Regions from separate parts of the Vibrio sp. Isolate22 genome, predicted to be linked through region 1. Evidence: riboswitches for the same ligand, from Rfam matches in the RefSeq annotation. Region 1 holds a riboswitch; each other region holds the start of a gene.

What was found. Region 1 has a riboswitch for thiamine pyrophosphate ahead of thiC (phosphomethylpyrimidine synthase ThiC). Riboswitches for the same ligand answer to the same signal wherever they lie in the genome.
Region 2: another riboswitch for thiamine pyrophosphate. It lies ahead of thiD (bifunctional hydroxymethylpyrimidine kinase/phosphomethylpyrimidine kinase); the one in region 1 lies ahead of thiC (phosphomethylpyrimidine synthase ThiC).
Region 3: another riboswitch for thiamine pyrophosphate. It lies ahead of thiB (thiamine ABC transporter substrate binding subunit); the one in region 1 lies ahead of thiC (phosphomethylpyrimidine synthase ThiC).

The regions. Positions count from the first base shown of each region.
Region 1 covers NZ_JAKEUW010000046.1:37,733-41,972, forward strand. The annotation lists gene thiC (phosphomethylpyrimidine synthase ThiC) at 1-1,687, opposite strand, end outside; TPP riboswitch at 1,816-1,914, opposite strand; gene crcB (fluoride efflux transporter CrcB) at 1,977-2,360, opposite strand; gene L1D55_RS20350 (multicopper oxidase family protein) at 2,461-3,843, opposite strand; tRNA gene L1D55_RS20355 (tRNA-Trp) at 4,065-4,141, opposite strand; tRNA gene L1D55_RS20360 (tRNA-Asp) at 4,201-4,240, opposite strand, start outside.
Region 2 covers NZ_JAKEUW010000079.1:8,189-12,428, reverse strand. The annotation lists gene L1D55_RS24925 (AraC family transcriptional regulator) at 1-255, shown strand, start outside; gene L1D55_RS24920 (EamA family transporter) at 333-1,250, shown strand; TPP riboswitch at 1,348-1,459, shown strand; gene thiD (bifunctional hydroxymethylpyrimidine kinase/phosphomethylpyrimidine kinase) at 1,558-2,442, shown strand; gene L1D55_RS24910 (ABC transporter ATP-binding protein) at 2,432-3,196, shown strand; gene L1D55_RS24905 (ABC transporter permease) at 3,189-4,004, shown strand; gene L1D55_RS24900 (ABC transporter substrate-binding protein) at 4,124-4,240, shown strand, end outside.
Region 3 covers NZ_JAKEUW010000047.1:36,259-40,498, forward strand. The annotation lists gene thiP (thiamine/thiamine pyrophosphate ABC transporter permease ThiP) at 1-1,064, opposite strand, end outside; gene thiB (thiamine ABC transporter substrate binding subunit) at 1,147-2,139, opposite strand; TPP riboswitch at 2,193-2,312, opposite strand; gene L1D55_RS20605 (flavin prenyltransferase UbiX) at 2,356-2,979, opposite strand; gene mpl (UDP-N-acetylmuramate:L-alanyl-gamma-D-glutamyl-meso-diaminopimelate ligase) at 3,018-4,240, opposite strand, start outside.

The DNA of each region.
Region 1 (4,240 bases):
CATGGAAAGAGCGGGCTGTATCCGGGTCTAGTGCTAGGTTAAATTGGTCTTCCCAGCGGAATTCAAAGCGCGCTTTAGAAAGTGCATTGTCACGGATTTGTGCGCCTGGATGCCCTTTTGCCAAATCAGCAGCGTGTGCCGCCAGCTTGTAAGTAATCAAACCAGTCTTCACATCCTCTTTGTTTGGCAAACCTAAATGCTCTTTAGGAGTCACGTAACAAAGCATCGCACAGCCGTACCAACCGATCATCGCTGCACCAATACCAGAAGTGATATGGTCGTAACCAGGGGCAATGTCTGTAGTAAGCGGGCCTAATGTATAGAAAGGCGCTTCATGACAATGCTCTAGTTGCTCATCCATGTTCTCTTTGATCATGTGCATTGGAACGTGCCCAGGGCCTTCGATTATCACCTGTACATCATATTCCCACGCCACTTTTGTCAGTTCACCTAAGGTGCGAAGTTCAGCAAACTGAGCCTCGTCATTAGCATCAGCAATAGAACCAGGACGTAGGCCATCACCTAATGAAAGTGCTACATCGTACTTCGCACATATCTCACAAATTTCACGGAAGTGGGTGTATAAGAAGCTTTCTTGGTGATGAGCAAGACACCATTTCGCAATGATAGAACCACCACGAGAGACAATGCCGGTAACACGCTTAGCCGTCATAGGGACATAGCGAAGAAGCAAGCCAGCATGAATCGTAAAGTAGTCGACGCCCTGCTCTGCTTGCTCAATTAAGGTATCACGCATCACTTCCCAGTTAAGGTCTTCGGCTACGCCATTCACTTTTTCAAGCGCCTGATACATAGGGACCGTACCAATTGGCACTGGACTATTACGTAGAATCCACTCTCGTGTTTCATGAATATTTCGACCAGTCGACAAGTCCATCACCGTGTCGCCGCCCCAGCGAGTTGACCAAACCAGCTTCTCAACTTCCTCTTCAATCGAAGAGCTTACCGAAGAGTTACCGATATTTGCGTTTACTTTCACGAGGAAATTACGGCCAATAATCATCGGCTCTGATTCTGGGTGGTTGATGTTTGAAGGGATAATAGCTCGACCTTCAGCTACCTCTTTACGTACGAATTCAGGGGTAATTTCTTTTGGAAGATTTGCGCCAAAACTATGACCAGGGTGTTGGTGGTTCAGTTGCTCATCTGCGAACTTCTGACGTCCCATATTCTCGCGAATAGCAATGTATTCCATCTCAGGAGTAATAATCCCCTTACGAGCATAGTGCAACTGAGTCACACATTGCTCGCCAGCCGCACGACGAATTCTAGGTAGGTTTCCGTAACGAAGCTCGTCTAAGGTTTCGTCCTCTAAGCGCTCTTTGGTGTACACGGAGCTAACATCATCTAATAGTTCAGTATCACTACGCTCTTCAATCCACTGTTCTCTTAGCTTTGGAAGGCCATTATAAAGGTCTATCTCGTGCGTTGGGTCGGTATAAACACCGGAGGTGTCGTAGACATGAATAGGTGCATTCGGTTCAAATACAGGCTCTTTTTTGGTACCACCAACAAGGCTATCAGCGAGTGATATCTCTCGTACAGGGACTTGAATGTCCTCGCGAGAGCCTTGGATGTAAGCTTTCTTTGAATTTGGATAAGGTTGTACTGATAAAGAATCGATGAAATTCTTCGCTTCCAGTCTTGCTCGTTTACGACTCGACATAGCATTTTTCCTTGGCTTTTAGCCATTATTTATTGGGATAAAAATGCTTGACGGATTGATGCTACAAGAGGGATCACGGTAAGAAATACAGCTGTGATCTGGTGATAGATCTCTAGAGGGATTCTAGTTAGATATCTACTCTTGTTCCCTTCGCAGGTATTAGCCTGATCAGGTTCAACGGATCCCGAGTTAACGGTCTCAGCCATATGGCACTCCGACAAGTACTATCGAGTATATAAAAACGGCTTGGATAAACCAAGCCGAGTTGTTAACAAATCGTAAGAAGATTTTATGACTTTATCAAAAGTTGGAAGCCGAACCATGCTGCAGAGATACTTAACACCACATTGAGTAGTACGTTTAGTCCCATTTTGAAAAATGCGCCTTGCTGCATTAAAAGAACGTTATCCATCGAAAAAGTTGAGAATGTAGTCAAAGCACCAAGAAAGCCCAAGCCAATGATCTGTCTCCATGGTTCAGTTGCAACCATCTCATTTTCAAATGCAGCGATCAGTAAACCCATAATAAAAGAACCAATCACGTTAACAGTTAGCGTACCATAAGGAAAACCACGCCCTAGCAGTAGTACACACAGCTCTGAAATCAGATAACGTGAACAAGCACCAAATGCACCACCAATGGCAATAAAGCCTAAAATAGATAACTGACCCATGAATCCTCCCAAATAACAGTCCCTATATTCTAGCTTTACAGCCGATAAAAGCGAGGATGGAAACTAAGAATGTATGCGCAAATATTAAACGTTACAGGTGTCACTTAACTTCGATATAACCCATCAGTCCTGTTTTCATATGTTCAATCACATGACAGTGATACATCCAACGTCCGGGATTGTCCGCTACAAATGCCGCTTTCGCTCGGCCGTTCTTTCCAAGTAACACGGTATCCGTGTGAAAAGGCTCCTCAATTTTTTTGCCATCTAACTCAAGTACCGTGAACGTATGACCATGTATATGGATCGGGTGATGGTATTGGGTAACATTCTTAAGATCGAATATATAAGTCTTGCCGAGCTCTAATGTAGCGAGTGGTTCTGGGATATTGTCTTTACTCATCCCCTCCCAGGCTCTTTTATTGGTCAGCCAAAACTTAGGCATGGATTTCCCGTCTTTGGAAACCGGCGACACCGCCCCTTCCCACTCAAACACAAAATCGATCTCTTCTGCATTAGCGAGATCTAACTTAGGTACAGGATTAAGAGGTAATAGCGGAAGTGTTTGGCCTTCTATGAGCGCGGAATCTACAACCTCAAACTCACATAAGGAAAAAGGAAAACGTCCCTTCATTTGCAGCACATTCACACGCTTGCCAGCCTTTGGAGCAATAAGTCCGATGTCGACACGCATACCTGGACCAATTTTGTGTTGAGTCAGCTTATAAGGTGTCTTTATCGGGTTACCATCTATAGCAATAACCCATGCCTCAGCACCTTCAACAGCGATAGGATACGTGATTGTATTATCGACATTGGCTATACGAAGCCTAGTCGTTGCATGCTGCTTTAGTTGATAAGTAGGCTCATGTACTCCATTAACACTGCTCCACTCCCCAGGAGTGCCCATACGAGCGCTAAGACGTGGGATCATTAAGTCCTTCCACTGACCTTGTTTATTAAGGTGCCAGTGTTTAAGCATCAAAGCATGCTCTTCATCGAACTGAGGTGATGTGCTCTCTTCAACAACAATTAGACCAACTAAGCCCATACCAAGTTGTTTAACACTGTTCATGTGTGGGTGATACCAGAACGTACCCGCGTCCGGCGGAGTAAATTCATAGACGAACGTTTCACCGGGCATGATTGGTGGCTGACTCAAGAAAGGCACCCCGTCCATTTCGATAGGGATTCTTAAACCATGCCAGTGAATTGTAGTTGGTTCTGATAGTTTATTAGTGAAACGAATCGTAACTTTTTCGCCCTGCCGACAGCGAATTGTCGGCGCAGGGATCTGGCCATTGAACCCCAAAACGTTAGTAGTAAACCCAGGTACAATTTCAGCAGACGAAGGCTCAGCAGTTAAGTCATAAACATATCCTCCCTTCTCATCAACAGATCGCTTCATTGAACAAGCAGGAAGTACTGTGAGTGCCGATATAGCAAGAGATGATTGAATAAATTTACGACGAGAGATATCCATATTTGTAGCCTTTTAGTAATAACGACCAAAATGTAACAAAATATTGAGAATAATTCTCATAAAGAAATGAAGTTTGTGGTTTGGCTATTAATAAATGAGGCTGAGATAAGTAAGCACTTACATTATTTCATCAGAACTAGCGAAACGAGGGAATAGTTGACTGGAATTTGGAGTTGTGAAAAGTAAAAAGGCTCTAGCATTTCTGCTAGAGCCTTTTAATGTGGCAGGGGTGGAGAGATTCGAACTCCCAACACGCGGATTTGGAATCCGCTGCTCTGCCAATTGGAGCTACACCCCTAAAACTTTGTATACTTTAGATTCGAAAAAACCTCGCACTAGGCGAGGTTATCGAATAAGTGGCGGAGTGGACGGGACTCGAACCCGCGACCCCCGGCGT
Region 2 (4,240 bases), on a different contig from region 1:
TGCTTGAGTCCCACTCAATTTAAGAAGCGCTTTAAAGAGTGTATTGGAATCAGTGCGCTTAAATACATCACTCGTTATCGTATGGAGAAAGCACAAGCCTTGCTAAGTCATACCGATTTACCCGTTCAATTGGTCGCAGAAAATGTGGGTTATAGCGACTTGTCTGCATTCAGTCGACGCTTCTCTCAGCACTTTGGCATGTCTCCAAGGGCGTTTTTGGGTTCGGTGAAAGAGAGTCTTCCAAAACAAGAATAGCGTCCTTTCTGCAAACTAAAACCAAAGTATGTTCACTATTATCTATTTCAGAAATGAAAATAGACTAGGTAATAGCAATGAATCTTGCCATCAATCGCGTTAACGAATTCCAAACAGGCACTTTAGCTATCGTGTTTGCATCTGTTTTATGGGGCACGACAGGTACAGCCGCAAGCTTTGCGCCTGATCTCAGCCCATTAGCGATTGGTGCTTTTTCAATGGGCGTCGGCGGCTTAATACAGGCGGTCTTGGCGTATCGAAAGATCCTGTCTTCACTTGATAAGCTTTTGCTCAACAAAAAGCTGCTAGCAGCGAGTGCACTGGCTTTGGCAATTTATCCTTTGGCTTTCTACTCCTCGATGAAATTATCGGGTGTCGCGATGGGAACGGTGGTGTCGATAGCTACTGCTCCGTTCTTTTCTGCACTTTTAGAGTGTCTTATTAGCAAAAATAATAATATTAATAAACGTTGGCTAACGAGCTTTGCCATTGGCGTGGTTGGTATTGGATTATTGGTATTTTCTGAGTCGTCAGTGGGGAGCGAACCTAATGATGGCCTGAAGCTTTTAGGTATTGGTTTAGGTTTGGTTGCTGGGTTGTGTTACGCCATTTATTCGTGGGCGACAAAAGCTCAGATAGACGAAGGCATTAAGTCGCAAGCGGCAATGGGCAGCATATTTGGTTTAGGTGCAATGTTGTTATTACCAACGCTGTGGTTCACTGGTGACAATCTATTCGCTTCAAGCACGAACGTATTCGTGGTGAGTTACTTGGTGTTACTTCCTCAATGTTTGGGTTATATCGCGTTCAGTTTCGGGTTACGACATGTCACCGCAAGTAGTGCGAATTTGATTACTTTGCTTGAGCCTGTGGTTGCCGCCGTATTGGCTGTTTGGATTGTGGGGGAGCGTATACCTTTGGTCGGTTGGATAGGTATGTTGTTGATTGTCATGTGTTTATTTATTCAATCACAACCAAATAATCAGCGAAACTAAGTGCTTGTTAACAAAGCTAAATTGAATTTTATTCATGCTTGTATCTTATAAATGAATAAAATGAGTATCTCAGTCGCGAGAGTGCTGTTACTATCGTTATCAATAGTCGGGGGGCATCTACCTTAATTGGTATTTGCTGAGATCGTTATTCGAGACCCGTTGAACCTGATTCAGTTAACACTGGCGTAGGGAACTATGATGACTTTGTCTATGTGGTCTAACAATGATCTCTCATTGGTTTCACTTCCACAATCTCTTTACGGCCAAAGTTCGGTTCTCTTACGTCTTTTAGATAGTAGGAGCGATCATGACGCAGCATTCCAACACTCAAGCGCCACTTCAGAATACTCAAACACCACACAACCAATCTTCGGTGGTCAATACTCCGATTGTTTTAACCATTGCTGGTTCTGATAGTGGCGGCGGTGCAGGTATTCAAGCGGATATTAAAGCCATGTCTGCAACAGGTAGCTTTGCTTGTTCGGTGATTACTGCGATTACTTCTCAGAATACTCAAGGCGTATCAGCCATTTTTCCAATCCCACTTGAGCATGTTGCCAGCCAGTTAGATGCGGTGTTCACCGATCTGAATATCGTGGCGGTAAAAGTTGGTATGTTGGCGGATTCGCAAATCATCAAAGTCGTTGCAGACAAAATCAAACAATACCAACCAAAACACTTGGTAATTGACCCGGTAATGGTCGCGACAAGCGGCGACCTTCTTCTAGAAAACTCAGCTATCACTACGCTAAAACAAGAGCTGATTCCGCTCGCCGACATTATTACGCCTAACTTACCTGAAGGCGCTGCACTGACAGGAAAAGCCGTTCCTGAAAGCGAAGCCGAAATGCAGGACATGATCGAAGATCTGCGCGCTTTAGGTGCTAAAGCCGTTCTGCTAAAAGGTGGTCATCTAGAGAAAGATGAAAACAGCAATGACTTACTGATTCTACCAACTACATCTGCTGTGATTAGCGCGAAGCGTTTTCCTACCAAAAACACTCATGGAACGGGCTGCACGCTCTCTTCTGCTATTGCTTCTTTCTTGGCTCAAGGCAACACGCTCCCAGAGGCTGTAGACCTGGGTAAACAATACATTTCACGCGCGATTGCCCATGCTGACGAGTTGAAAGTCGGTCAAGGTCATGGCCCAGTAAATCACTTTTTCGCTGGGCACGGTAATGTCCGTTAATACGGTTGGCGTTCAACTTAGCAATGCGACGTTGCGTTACCAAGATAGCGAGCACGCGACCCTGTCGGGGCTGTCACTTAACTTAAGCGAAGGTAAGTGGACAGTGCTACTTGGGCGCAGTGGTTGTGGGAAAACGACGGTATTGCGTTATTTGGCAGGTTTGTTGGAAGACAAGGTGGAGTGGCAGGGTACATTGGCAACGTCTGATGAACTGCCTCTAACTGATCGTATCGCATACATGGCACAGCAAGATTTGTTACTGCCATGGTTGTCGGTTATCGACAATGTATGCCTGAGCCATCGCTTCCAGAACACTACTAACAAGCATCAAAACGCAGAGCAAAAGAACCGAGCGTTCGAGTTACTCGCTTCAGTTGGTTTGGCCGATTACGCAGATACTATGCCGGATCAGTTGTCTGGAGGTATGCGCCAGCGTGTTGCGTTAGCTCGCACCTTAATGCAAGACAAACCTGTCGTGTTGATGGATGAGCCTTTCTCTGCGTTGGATGCGGTAACAAGACACAAGTTACAGAGTTTAGCGTGTGAACTGTTGAGAGATAAAACCGTTGTGTTGATCACCCATGATCCGCAAGAAGCGGTGCGTTTGGCGGATAACTTATATGTGTTGCAAGGCACGCCTGCGAGTGCTCACTCTTTATCTGTGCCTCACACGGCGACGCCACGAGTGCTCGATGGTGAGTGTGCCGAGTTACAACAGGCGATCTTAGAGCAGTTGGAGCGTGATTATGACTGATTTTACGCGAAGTGAAGCTGTCACTCAGCCGACGAATGTACAGACTAGCACTGAACGTTCAAGTCAGATGAATCCCGTCACGCGTTTGCTAATTAGCAGTGTTGTGATTCTCGGCTTATGGCAACTTGTGGTCGTGGTTTTCGAAATGCCAAGCTTTATTCTGCCAGCGCCAGCAGAAGTCTTTCTCAAGCTGATTGAACGCTACGATGTGTTGCTCAAACACACCTGGGTGACCGCACAAGAGATCTTACTAGGGCTATTACTAGGTCTGACGATGGGGCTATTTTTCGCTTTGCAGATGTTGATGTTCGAGCCATTGAAACGTTGGCTGTTGCCGATCTTGATTGCTAGCCAAGCGATCCCTGTATTTGCGATTGCGCCAGTACTGATGCTGTGGCTTGGCTATGGTATCGCCTCAAAAGTAGTGATGGCGGCAATCATAATTTTCTTCCCTGTAACTACCTGTTGTTATGACGGCCTGCGAAATACTCCGACTGGGTATCTTGATCTCGCTAAGACGATGGGTGCATCGAAATGGCAACTGCTACGCCACATTCAACTTCCTGCCGCTCTGCCAACATTGGCGTCAGGTATTCGTGTGGCTGTGGTTATCGCTCCGATTGGCGCGGTTGTCGGCGAGTGGGTGGGTTCGAGTGAGGGGCTAGGCTACTTAATGCTGCAAGCCAATGCGCGCATGATCATTGATGAGATGTTTGCTGCCTTGTTTATCTTGGCGGTGCTCTCTATCTCGCTCTACTTCATCACAGACAAATTACTCAAAAAAGCTATCCCTTGGGAGAACCAGTGATGGCTAGCTCAATAACTCTTTGTTTAATAAGGCTTCGCTCAAGGCTATTTAACTAAACAAACCTCGTTAGAAATTAGATCGACAAACACAATAATAATATTCAAAAGGAAAGGTTAACTATGAAAAACACCAAATTGGTAGGTGCAGTGGCACTGCTTGCTTCGCTAGTTTCAGGTCATGCATTCGCGGATTCGGAACACAAGAAACTGACACTGATGTTGGATTGGTTTGTAAAC
Region 3 (4,240 bases), on a different contig from region 1:
AAGCGCCATGCACGACTGGTAAGCAATATCGCGATACCTATGCCGACTGCAATAACACTCGCCAATAAAGCGACTTTCACCGAAGTCATCAACGCCGCCCAAAACGGCTCACTGCTCAGTACAGCCAATGACTGAGCGTTAATACCACTAACAAGCACCATCAACAGTGGCGGTAATACGAGTATTGAGACCATGATGATCCAAAAGCTATCCCAAGCTTTTGACCACCAGCTGTCCTTAACCAAATACTTTTCTTCCGACAGCTGACTCGCGGTCACTGAGATAGGCTTAGACAGGCGCTGAATACTCACCGCTAACACGCCACATAACAGCATTTGCCATATCGCCAGCAAAGCCCCCGCTTGCAGATCAAAGTCGAACTTAATCGCCTGATAAATTGCGAGCTCGATAGTGGTTGATTTAGGGCCACCGCCTAGCGCCATCACGGTAGCAAAACTGGTAAAGCACAGCATGAAGACTAAGCCACATACATGAGGTAACTGTTGCCTTAAGCGAGGCCATTCTACCCACCTGAATTTGTTCCAATGACTCATGCCTAAATGTGCGCATAACTTGTGCTGCTCAGCAGGCACGGTATCTAACGCTTGCAGAAGTAAGCGACAGGAATAAGGCAGATTGAAGAAGACGTGTGCCAACAAAATACCATTCAGGCCATAAATCGAAAATGGTAACTCAATGTCGAAGTTCGCCACGAACTTAGCTAACCAACCACTGTTGCCGTAAATAGCCAGTAAGCCAAAGACGCCGACTAACACAGGCAGAACCAAGGTCGACGCAAAGAGCCTTAACAGTAGCGCTCGTCCAAAGAACTGTCTGCGGCACAAAGCGTGTGCAATAGGTATAGCAAAGCCAACACTCAGCACCGTTGAGAGTGTCGCTTGATAAAAACTGAACTTCGTTACATGCCAATAGTAGGGATCGGACCATACTTGGCTGATATCAAGAGAAGGGGCATTGCTAAGCAATGCCCCTACTGCTGAAACCACGAAGGCGGTAATGAGTATCGCGACCCAAATACCGACCTTAGGCGTTTTCTTTATCATAAATTGATTGTTACCGTAAAAAGTCCATTCCAAACATAAAGAATGGCTTTAAATACAGGTCGTTCATTCTTTTAAAAGTAAATTAAAAAGTAAGTGCACTCTGCCATTCACGAATCCAAGGCTTACGCTTCTCGGCGATCTCTTCAGAGCTAAAGCTTAACGCTTGCTGAGGTACCGTCAGTTGTTCGAAACCTTTAGGTAGCTCAACATCTGTCACAGGGTACATCCAGTTACCTGTTGGCATCGCCGATTGGAATTCATCACTTAGGATAAACGCCATAAACTCATCAGCAAGCTTTTCATTCTTACTGCCTTTGACCTTTGCAGCTACTTCCACTTGAGTGTAATGCCCCTCTTCAAAGTTCGCAGCTGCGTACTTAGAATCGTTCTCTGCAATGATGTGGTAAGCCGGAGAAGTGGTATAAGACAATACTAGATCAGATTCACCCTCTAGGAACATAGAGTAAGCTTCAGACCAGCCTTTAGTTACCGTCACCGTTTTCTGAGCTAGCTTCTTCCACGCCGCTGTCGCTTCATCACCGTACACCGATTTCATCCAAAGCATCATGCCTTGGCCAGGTGTTGATGTACGTGGATCTTGGTAGATAACCTTCAGGTCTTCACGTTGCTCAACCAACTCTTTCAGACTTTTCGGTGGGTTTGCTAGCTTCTCTGTGTTGTAGACAAAAGCGAAGTAACCAAAGTCATAAGGTACAAAGGTATTATCGTCCCAGCCATTTGGCAGTGTTACCGATGATGTATCAACATTGTGCTCAGCCAGTAAGCCTGTTGCTTTCGCTTCAGCCATCAGGTTGTTGTCTAAGCCCAGAACAATGTCAGCTTTGCTGTTGCCACCCTCAAGACGTAAACGGTTAAGAATAGATACGCCATCTTCGAGCGCGACAAAATTCACATCACAGCCACACTTTTCTTCAAATGCTTTCTCTACGGCAGGACGAGGGCCCCAATCCGCAGCAAAAGAGTCATAGGTGTATACGGTTAACGTATCGTCTGCAGCAAAGGCAGAAAAAGAGATAGCTGTAGTAACAGCAAGGGTAGTTAATGTGAATTTCACTGGACGCTCTCCATGGTCTGAGCGGCACAGGTTTGAGGGAGGAGAACGATAGAGGTTGTTCCTAACTCAATTCCTACGCCAGCATTATCTGGTTCAGGTTTACGGGTCCCAAGCACCTGCTTGATCTCAGCTCGCATTCATAATTTGAATGGTTTGCTCCCCGATGAGTGTCCGGAATTGTAATTCGATTTTTAACAATAAGCTATCAAGTTTGGATCAATTACGTTGATCGTAGCCCCATCTAGGCACTAAACCTTGGTCAATACCTAGATGGTCCAGAATGCGCGCCACCATAAAATCGACCAAGTCTTCTATTGACTTAGGTTGGTGATAAAAACCTGGAGCGGCTGGCATGATGGTTACCCCCATCGTCGATAGCTTGTGCATGTTCTCTAGATGTAGCGTTGAGAATGGCGTTTCACGAACCACCAATAACAGCTGACCTCGCTCTTTCATCACCACATCTGCTGCGCGCTCAATCAGGTTGTCCGATAACCCATGAGCAATGGATGCCAAACTGCCCGCAGAACATGGGCAAACCACCATCTGCTTCGGCGCTGCAGATCCTGATGCAACTGGAGAGAACCAGTCATCTTTACCGCACACCACTAGCTTTTCTGGATCGCAGCCCAAGTGCTTAACCAAGGCTTGCTTTGCCGCATCCGGCCCAGCAGGTAACTTGAGCTCATGCTCTGTAGCCAACACCACTCGTGCTGCCGACGAAATTAGCAGGCAGACTTGATAGTCTGCTGCCAACAAGCATTCAAGCAAGCGCAATCCGTAAGGCGCACCAGATGCGCCAGTGAAGGCAAGAGTTATCGCTTTATCGTGTTTTGTCATGTTCTCAGTTACTTCAAATTATAAGGTCGTGGATTGGATTAACCTTTAAGGGCTAACGCATCCAACAATTTCTGGTGAATACCACCAAAGCCACCATTACTCATTACCAGAATTTGGTCGCCCGCTTGCGCCTCTGAGACAATTTTAGCAACAAATACATCCATATCATCACTAACATGTGCAGGCTGATGACAAGCATCTGCGACATCCTGTACCGACCAATCAATGTTGTCCGGTTGGAATAAGTAGGTGGAATCCGCTTGTTTGAGCGAATCAGCCAAGGTTTCTTTATGCACACCACGCTTCATGGTGGCGGAACGAGGCTCTAAAACGGCAATGATTTTTTTCGAGTCGACCTTATTACGTAAACCACCGAGCGTAAGTTCAATCGCCGTTGGGTGATGGGCAAAATCATCATAAACAGACACACCAGCAACCTCGCCTTTAAACTCTAGACGACGTTTAGTATTGATGAATTTCGCTAACGATTCGCACGCTAAATCTGGCGTCACACCCACATGCCTTGCCGCAGCAATCGCCATAAGAGCATTGTTGACGTTGTGATCACCAACCAGGTCCCAATCTACCGTACCAACACACTCACCTTGGAAGTAAACTTCAAATTGAGAGCCATCTTTAACTCGCTTTTTGGCATCCCAATCGCCAGCTTCGCCACTCGATTCTGTCTCACTCCAGCAGCCACGTGATAGAACATCTTGAATAGCGGTATCTTGCTTAGGTGAGAAAATACGACCATTGCCTGGCACAGTTCGCACTAAATAGTGGAATTGACGTTTGATCGCTTCAAGATCGTCAAAAATGTCGGCATGATCGAACTCAAGGTTATTCATTACCAAGGTTCTTGGGTGGTAATGAACGAACTTAGAGCGTTTGTCGAAAAAAGCACTGTCGTATTCGTCAGCTTCTACGACGAAGAACATGCTTTCACCCAAGCGAGCAGATATACCAAAGTTACCCAATACCCCACCAACTAAAAAGCCGGGAGCATAACCGCAATCTTCCAAGATCCAAGCTAGCATGCTGGATGTCGTGGTTTTACCGTGAGTACCGGACACCGCAAGAACCCAGCGGTCGTGCAGCAAGAACTCTTGCAGCCATTGTGGGCCAGATGTGTATCTAAGGTTGTTATCCAAGACATACTCAACACATGGGTTACCGCGGCTCATCGCATTTCCGATAACCACCAGGTCAGGCCTAGGCTCTAGTTGGCTTGGGTCGAACCCTTCAATAATTTCAATCC